DNA from 2 places in the Burkholderia lata genome. Region 2 is predicted to be linked to the other one. Evidence: predicted binding sites of a transcription regulator. Region 2 holds the regulator's gene; the other holds the start of a gene.
The links. Region 2 encodes LexA, which represses DNA repair genes until DNA is damaged. Its sites were predicted from a motif close to ACTGTATNNNNATACAGT; they were not measured.

Region 1 (4,417 bases), 1.6 Mb from region 2:
CGTCGCCGCGACGCTGATCTCGGCCGGCTACGACCCGTTCAGTTCGACCTGCATCGCGATCGTCGCGGGCGCGGTGGCCGGCTTCATCACCGGCTGGCTCAACGTGCGCCTGAAGATCATGGATCTGCTCGCCAGTATCCTGATGATGATCGCGCTCTATTCGGTGAACCTGCGGATCATGGGCCGGCCGAACGTGCCGCTCATCACCGAGCCGACCATCTTCACCGTGCTGCAGCCCGACTGGATGCCCGACTACGTGCTGCGCCCGGCGCTGCTCGCGATCGTCGTCGTGGTCGCGAAGCTCGGCCTCGACTGGTTCTTCTCGTCGCAACTCGGCCTCGCGATGCGCGCGACCGGCGCGAACCCGCGGATGGCGCGCGCGCAAGGCATCGCGACCGGCCGCGCGACGCTCGCCGGGATGGCGCTGTCGAACGCGCTCGTCGCGCTCGCGGGCGCGCTGTTCGCGCAGACGCAGGGCGGCGCGGATATCTCGATGGGGATCGGCACGATCGTGATCGGGCTGGCCGCGGTGATCATCGGCGAGACGCTGCTGCCGGCGCGCCGGCTCGTGCTGACGACGCTTGCCGTCGTGCTCGGTGCGATCGTCTATCGCTTCTTCATCGCGCTTGCGCTCAACAGCGAATTCATCGGGCTGAAGGCGCAGGATCTGAACCTCGTGACGGCCGCGCTCGTCACGATCGCGCTGGTGCTGCCGGCGACGCGCAAGAAACTGTTCGCGCGCAAGAACGGAGGGGCCTGACATGCTGTCCGCACAAGACCTGAAACTCACGTTCAATCCCGGCACGCCGATCGAGACGCGCGCGCTGCGCGGGCTGTCGCTCGAGATCCCCGACGGCCAGTTCGTCGCGGTGATCGGCTCGAATGGCGCCGGCAAGTCGACCTTCCTCAATGCGGTCAGCGGCGACCAGGCCGTCGATGCGGGACGCATTTCGATCGACGGCACCGATGTGACGCGCAAGGCCGCGTGGGATCGCGCGCACCTCGTCGCGCGCGTGTTCCAGGATCCGATGGCCGGCACCTGCGAGGCGCTGACGATCGAGGAGAACATGGCGCTCGCGATGGCGCGCGGTGCGCGGCGCGGCTTCCGGGCCGCGCTCGACCGGCCGTCGCGCGAGCTGTTCCGCGACAAGCTGCGGCTCCTGAACCTCGGCCTCGAGAACCGGCTGACCGACCGGATCGGGCTGCTGTCGGGCGGCCAGCGGCAGGCGGTGAGCCTGTTGATGGCGTCGCTGCGGCCGTCGCGGATCCTGCTGCTCGACGAGCACACGGCCGCGCTCGACCCGAAGACGGCCGCATTCGTGCTGGAGCTGACCGCGCGCATCGTCGCCGAGAGCAAGCTGACGACGATGATGGTCACGCACAGCATGCGGCAGGCGCTCGACTACGGCGACCGCACGGTGATGCTGCATCAGGGGCAGGTCGTGCTCGACGTGTCGGGCGACGCGCGCAAGGGGCTCGACGTGCCGGACCTGCTGCAGATGTTCGAGAAGGTGCGCCACGAGCAGCTCGACGACGACGCGTTGCTGCTCGGCTGACGGGCGGCAGGCGGGCCGGCGCGGTGCGGGGTGCTGCATCGTGCCGGTTTGCCTGCGGGTTGGCGTGCCGGCCCGGCCGGGCGATTCGGGCACGATGGCGGTGGCACGCGTTCGGGCGACACGATCCGGCCACGCCCGCTCCGGTGCGGCGTAACATGACGGCCGCACCGGCTTTCCGGCTGTTTATCTTCTGACGAAAACCGGTTTTGCACCGGTGCTGTGCGACGCGAGCGCATTGCCATATACTGTATATCCATACAGTTGTGGGTGGCATCATGCTCGCATCCTCCATTTCTCCCGAATCCCTTCATCCGTCGCTGTGGCGCGGCTCGCAGCTCGCGCGCGGCGGTTCGCGCACGATCGAGACCGGCTTCGCGCCGCTATCCGCCGAGCTGCCGGGCGGCGGCTGGCCGGTCGGCGGGCTCGTCGAACTGCTGGCCGCGCAGCCGGGCTGCGGCGAGATGCGGCTGCTCGCGCCCGCGCTCGCACGCACCGTCAGCGCGCGGCGGCCACTCGCGCTCGTCGCGCCGCCGCAGTCGCCGCACGCGACCGCGCTCGCCAGTCTCGGCGTGCCGGCCGACGCGCTGCTGTGGCTGCGTGCCGGCAGCCACACGGATGCGTTGTGGGCTGCCGAGCAGGCGCTCAAGACCGGCTGTTGCGGCGCGCTGCTGCTGTGGCAGGACGCGCGGCCCGATGCACTGCGGCGCCTGCATCTCGCGGCCGCGCGCACGGGCGACACGCTGTTCGTGATGCTGCGCCCGCTGTCGGCCGAGCGGCAGCCGTCGCCGGCCGTGTTGCGCATCGCGCTGTACCCGGTGCCGGGCGGCGTGTCGCTCGATATCGTCAAGCGTCGCGGCCCCGCCCGCAGCGAGCCGCTCGTGCTCGACCTGCCGTCGCCCATCGTGGAGAGCCGCTATGCGCGTCTTGCTCGGCATCCATCTGCCGCGCCTGCCGCTCGACGTGTGCGTCGCGCTTCCGTCTGACGGCGAGGCGGGCGAGGCCGGTGGCGCAGGCTGTGCGGTGCTCGAGCAGGGTGTCGTGCTGATCGCCGACACGGCCGCGCGCCGGCAGGGCGTGCGCGCGGGCATGAAGCGCGGCGGCGTGCTCACGCTCGCACCGCACACGCAACTCGTCGAACGCGATCCCGCGCGCGAGGCCGATGCGCTGCGCGCGGTCACGCTCGCGTTGCTGCGCTTCTCGCCGTGCGTCGCGCTCGACGACGAAGCCACGCTGCTCGTCGACGTCGGCCCGAGCCTGCGCTTGTTCGGCGGGTTGCCGTCGCTGTGCCGCCAGGTACGTGCGACGCTCGCGGCGCTCGGCTATGCGGCGCGTCTGTCCGCCGCGCCGACCGGGGGCGGCGCGTGGCTGCTCGCGCGCGTGTCGGCTCGTGCGCGCATCCGGCGCCGCGTCGCGAGCCCGGCCTCGCTTGTCCGCGCGCTCGACAGGCTGCCGTGCGTGCTGCTGCCCGATGCGCGTCCGTATGCGGGCTGGTTCGACGGCCTCGGTTGCCGCACGCTCGCCGATCTGCGCGGCCTGCCGCGCGCGGGGCTGCAGCGCCGCTGCGGTCCCGCGTTGCTGGCCGCGCTCGATCGCGCGTATGGCGATGAGGTCGAGCCGCTTGCATGGATGGCGGTGCCGCCGGTGTTCGACGTGCGGCTCGAATTGCAGGAGCGTGTCGAATACGCGGAAGCCGTGTTGTTCGTGGCGCGGCGGCTCGTCGTGCAGCTCTGCGGCTGGCTGGTCGCGCGGCACCTGTCGCTGGCCGCGATGACGTTCGATCTCGAACACGAGCGCGGCCGCCAGGCCGTGCCGCCGACGCCGCTCGAGCTCGCGTTCGCGTCGCCCGTGCGTGACGAGGCGCATTTCATGCGGCTGCTCGGCGAGCGGCTCGCGCGCGTCGAGTTGCCGGCCGCGGTGATTGCGGTGCGTCTGAAGGCCACGCGGGTCGAATCGGTCGCGCCGCCGGCCGACGATCTGTTCCCCGAGCCGGGCGGCACGCGCGAGACGCGTGCGCGGCTGTTCGAGCTGCTGGTCGCGCGGCTCGGCGCGGACAACGTGCTACGCGCGGCGCCCGTCGCCGATCACCGGCCCGAGGCGGCGAACCGCTGGCTGCCGCTCGATGCGCAGGCCGGCAAGCCGGCTGCCGGGCCGCCGGCCGTGCCGCCGAGGCCCGCGTGGTTGCTCGCGGAGCCGCTGCCGTTGCTGATGCGCGGGGAGCGGCCGGTATTTCATACGCCGCTCAGGATGATGTCGTCGGTGGAGCGGATCGAGGCCGGGTGGTTCGACGGTCAGCTCGCGGCGCGTGATTACTGCGTCGCGCAGGACGAGGCCGGTGCGTGCTACTGGGTGTTCAAGGAGCGGGCGGGCAGCGAGGCCGAGCCGCGCTGGTTCCTGCACGGTCTGTTCGGGTGAACGGTCATGGTTGCGGAATTCAGCTGGCTGCCCGATTACGCGGAGTTGTTCTGCCGTTCGAACTTTTCGTTCCTGCATGGCGCGTCGCATGCGGAGGAACTGGTCGAGCGTGCGTTCGAGCTCGGCTATCGCGGGATCGCGATCACCGACGAATGCTCGCTTGCGGGCGCACCGCGCATGCACGTCGCGGCGAAGGCGAAAGGGCTGCCGCTCGTCATCGGTTCGTATTTCGACGTCACGCCGGATGAAGTCGCGCCCGGCCACGATCCGGGCCCCGGGGCGTTCGGGCTCGTGTTGCTTGCGCAGAACCGCGAGGGCTACGGCAACCTGTCTGAGCTGATCTCGTGGCGGCGGATGGCAGCGCCGAAGGGCACTTACCAGCTGACGTCGCGGATGCTGTCGGCGCCGCCTGCCGAGTTTGCGCACTTGCGCGGCATCCCTGACTGCTT
Region 2 (4,417 bases):
ACAGGCCGTTGACGACGAGCTTGTCGCCAAAGCGCTTTTCGACGTTCCGGAAATCAATCGGTGCAACGGGCATGGGCATGTTGTCGTTGTAAGCGGGCGCGGAAGCGTTCCGCTGCCGCATGCGTGGCCGGTTGGCGAACCGATCGGACGATTGCGTGTCACACGGGCATGACCGAAGCGCACGACGCCGGCGCCTGACGGCCCGCTGGAGTACGAACGGGCCATTCTAGTGCATCGGTTGCGTCTCTTCAGGGCATGCCTGCACGGTGCGATGCATGTACGCACCGATCGTGCACTGCATCATCGCGCACGCGCCGAGCGGGGCGAATCAGCGTTTTCCATCCCTTGCGTCCTGAATTGCGGCGCACCATGATGAATGCGTAGGCTCGGTGTTGCGATAGGGAGGTTTCATGGCTAGCTACAACAAGATTTTGCTGTGTTACGACGGCACGCTCGAAGGACGCAAGGCACTGCGCTGCGGCGCCAACCTCGCGATGGACCTGAAGGCCGAGACGCATTTGCTGTCGGTGGTCGACATGCGCTCGAGCATTGCACAGAGCGCGGGTTTGCTGACCGACGTCGCGTGCGGCCGGTTCGAGGAAACCGCGCGTGAAATCCTGCAGGAAGGGGTGAACTGGCTGCGCGAGCGCGGCGTGCAGGCCGAAGGCCATTTCGCGTTCGGCTATCCGATCGACGAAATCGCGAATCTCGCGACGGAGCTGCAAGCCGACCTCGTCGTCGTCGGCCATCGGTGCCGCAGCGGGCTGTCGAGATGGTGGATGGGCTCGGGCAATACGCAACTGCTCGATCGCGTGAATTGCAGCATTCTGGTTGCGTGTTCGTCGGCGCAGGAGCAGAAGGCCGAAATCGCGCGCGAGCGCGAAGCGGCCACGGCGAACGGCAAATGACCCAATGATGCGATGACTGCCTGACCGGCGAATCGCGCCGGTCAGGCGTCGTGCCACGTCCGTGGTGCGGGCGCCGACCGCGGCCAGTCAAGGCATGTCAAGCGTGCAGGTCGATCGCGGACAACTTCCACGAGAACAGGCCGAAGCGGTGGAAGATCGCCGCATAGCGCGTGCCGTCGGCACTGCGCTGGTAGGTCACGACGAATTCATCGATATTCCGGTAGCCGGCACTGGTTTGCTGCTGGTGCGGCGCATGCGTTGCATCGACCGCACTGGCCGGTGCGGCAGCGGCGGGTGGTTGCGATGATGCAGCCGCGGTGGCCGTGTTGCTGCCCGAAGCGGCCGCGCTTGCCGGAGCCGGATTGGCAGCGGGTGCGGCCGGCGTGTTGCCCGGGGCATTGCTGCCTGGCGGCAGATTCGACCATTCAGGTGGACGCTCGCCCGGATTGCCACGCGGCGGCAAGCCGCTCATCAGCGCGGCTACGCCCTCCGGGGTGGCGTACGCATCGACCAGCGGGCCGATCAGTGCGGACCCGATCAATGCGCCGATCACCGCGAACGGATTGTTCTTCTTCACCGCGTCGATCCGGCGCATCAACTCTTCCGTGACCTGCTGCTTCAGGCTGATGCGCAGCGACGGGAAATCGACATATTCACTGATCGCCTGCGCATCGCGCGCATCGATCGCCGATTTCAGGCGACCGAGCGCGACGTACGGCGACGCGTAGGCATAACCGATCGCCGCAATGATGGCGACGGCCAGCACGACGATCAACAGGGGCTTGAGCCGCCATTTGCGGCCCGAAGATCCGGTCACGTTGCCTCCGGTGCGGGGATGTTCCGCAATCAGAGACCGCCTGGCGTGGCCGATCGTTCCTCTGCGATGCAGTGATCGATCATCCGGCACACGGCGTCGATCGTGCCGACCATGATCAGGCGCGAACGGCCGTGATAGACGCGCACCGGCGCGCGGCGCGCGGGTTCGGCGTGATTCAGGCCGGCGTTCAGCGATACCCGCGCGAAAGCGGGCAGCGCCGACGGCAGCAGGGACGCCTGCCGTTCGACTGCGACTTCTTCTTGCACAGGCGCCGCCGCGGACAGCGGTGCGCAGGGCGTGCGGCCGCGCAGATGACGCAGGCGACCGAATTGACGGAAAGGCAGCAGACGGGCAAGGCGTTCCATGATGTTCTCCTCAGCGAGACGGAATGTCAGAGTTCGCCCGAGCGGATCAGCCCGACGGCGATGCCTTCCAGCGCGAATTCCGCGCTGCCGGCCTTGACGAAGATGTTTTCGTAATCCGGGTTCTCCGCGATCAGCTCGAGGCCGCCGGGCCGGCGCATCAGGCGCTTGACCGTGACGTCGTCGCCGAGACGCGCAACGATGATCTGGCCGTCCTTCGCTTCCGTGCGCTTCTGCACGGCGAGGAGGTCGCCGTCGAGGATGCCGGCGTCGCGCATCGACAGGCCGCGCACTTTCAGCAGGTAGTCGGGCTTGCTGGTGAACAGCGCGGGATCGCACGCGTAATGCTGCGAGATGTGCTCCTGCGCGAGGATCGGGCTACCGGCTGCCACGCGGCCGACGAGGGGCAGCGACAGCTGCATCAGGCCGGCGTGCGGCAGCGTGAACTGGTGCGGGGCGTCGTCGATGCCGAGCAGGCGGATACCGCGCGACGCGCCGGCGGCCAGCTCGATCACACCTTTGCGTGCGAGCGCACGCAGGTGCTCCTCGGCCGCATTCGGCGAGCTGAAGCCCAGTTCGGCCGCGATCTCGGCACGGGTGGGCGGGAATCCGGAGCGCTCGATCGCGCGACGGATCAAGTCGAAAACTTGCTGCTGACGGGCGGTGAGTTTGGTCATGGCTTAACTGTATGGATAGACAGTGAGCTGTATTTTTATACAGTAGTTCGGGAATTTCAAGTGTTACGTGAGGTTCGACGCGATCACGCCGGTTCCGGCGCGATTTCGCGACGTCCTGACGCCGGTTTATCTGCCGCAACCGTCCATTCCGTCTGCGTTAGCACTTTTGAGTATTAAAAAATGAGGAACGATTATTTTTAATCATGTAACCCGTTCGTTAGACTGGCCCGACATCGCAATACCGACAACACTGGAGAACCAAGGATGGGCAAGCGCAACACGGGGCTGGTGGGCGGAGTGGGCCGCCTGATCGCAACACTCGCGCTGGGCGCGGCGGCGGCGCTGGGCGTCGCGACGCACGCGCAGGCCGATACGACCTTCCTGAACGTGTCGTACGACCCGACGCGCGAGCTGTATCAGGACTTCAACCAGGCGTTTGGCAAGGAGTGGAAGGCGAAGACGGGCGAGACCGTCAACTTCAAGCAGTCGCACGGCGGTTCGGGCGCGCAGGCGCGCTCGGTGCTCGACGGCCTGCAGGCCGACGTCGTCACGCTGGCGCTGGCGTACGACATCGACGCGCTCGCGAACAAGGGGCTCGTCAACAAGGACTGGCAGAAGCGCCTGCCCGACAACGCGTCGCCGTACACGTCGACGATCGTGTTCCTGGTGCGCAAGGGCAATCCGAAGGGGATCAAGGACTGGGACGACCTGACCAAGCCGGGCATCTCGATCGTCACGCCGAATCCGAAGACGTCGGGCGGCGCGCGCTGGAACTACCTGGCCGCATGGGCATACGCGGTGCACAAGCCGGGCGGCAACGAGCAGACGGCGAAGGAATTCGTCACGAAGCTCTACAAGAACGCAGGCGTGCTCGATTCGGGCGCGCGCGGCGCGACCACGAGCTTCGTGCAGCGCGGGATTGGCGACGTGCTGATCGCCTGGGAAAACGAGGCATTCCTGTCGGTCAAGGAATTCGGTACCGACAAGTTCGAGATCGTCGTGCCGTCGGTGAGCATCCTGGCCGAGCCGCCCGTCGCGGTGGTGGACAAGGTGGTCGACAAGAAGGGTACGCGCAAGCTGGCCGATGCCTACCTGAACTTCCTGTACAGCCCGCAGGGCCAGGAGATCGCGGCGCGCAACTACTACCGGCCGCGCTCGAAAAACGTGCCGGCGGAGCTGACGAAGCAGTTCCCGAAGCTGAAGCTGTACACGGTCGACGATACCTTCGGCGGCTGGACGAATGCGCAGAAGACGCATTTCGCGGACGGCGGCGTGTTCGATTCGATCTACAAGCCGCAGTAACGCCATAACGACAGCGGCGCGCCACGACAGCGCGCCGCATCCCCGACGGCCCGCCGGCGCGATTCACTGCGCCGGCGTTTGCGTCGGACCCATGAGCAGCATCGACCCAGCAAGAGCATCCGATGACGACGTACACCTTTCGAAAGCCGAGCGCGCTGCCCGGTTTCGGCGTGACGCTAGGCATCACGGTGGCCTATTTGAGCCTCGTGGTGCTGATACCGCTCGCCGCCACGTTCCTGAAGACCGCGACGCTGTCGTGGGATCAGTTCGTCACCGCCGTCACGTCGCCGCGCGTGCTCGCGTCGTACCGGCTGACGTTCCTTTCCGCCCTCGGCGGCGCGCTGATCAACG

Region 1: imuA (translesion DNA synthesis-associated protein ImuA) is a predicted target of LexA. The motif match lies at 1,801-1,818, and genes of this name have one in related genera.

Annotation. Positions count from the first base shown of each region.
Region 1 is NC_007510.1:3,306,604-3,311,020, reverse strand. It holds gene BCEP18194_RS20980 (ABC transporter permease) at 1-760, shown strand, start outside; gene BCEP18194_RS20975 (ABC transporter ATP-binding protein) at 762-1,556, shown strand; gene imuA (translesion DNA synthesis-associated protein ImuA) at 1,832-2,539, shown strand; gene BCEP18194_RS20965 (Y-family DNA polymerase) at 2,472-3,968, shown strand; gene BCEP18194_RS20960 (error-prone DNA polymerase) at 3,975-4,417, shown strand, end outside.
Region 2 is NC_007510.1:1,726,682-1,731,098, forward strand. It holds gene nodI (nodulation factor ABC transporter ATP-binding protein NodI) at 1-73, opposite strand, end outside; gene BCEP18194_RS13805 (universal stress protein) at 411-908, shown strand; gene BCEP18194_RS13810 (DUF2939 domain-containing protein) at 1,006-1,725, opposite strand; gene BCEP18194_RS13815 (hypothetical protein) at 1,755-2,090, opposite strand; gene lexA (transcriptional repressor LexA) at 2,117-2,764, opposite strand; gene BCEP18194_RS13825 (sulfate ABC transporter substrate-binding protein) at 3,029-4,066, shown strand; gene cysT (sulfate ABC transporter permease subunit CysT) at 4,189-4,417, shown strand, end outside.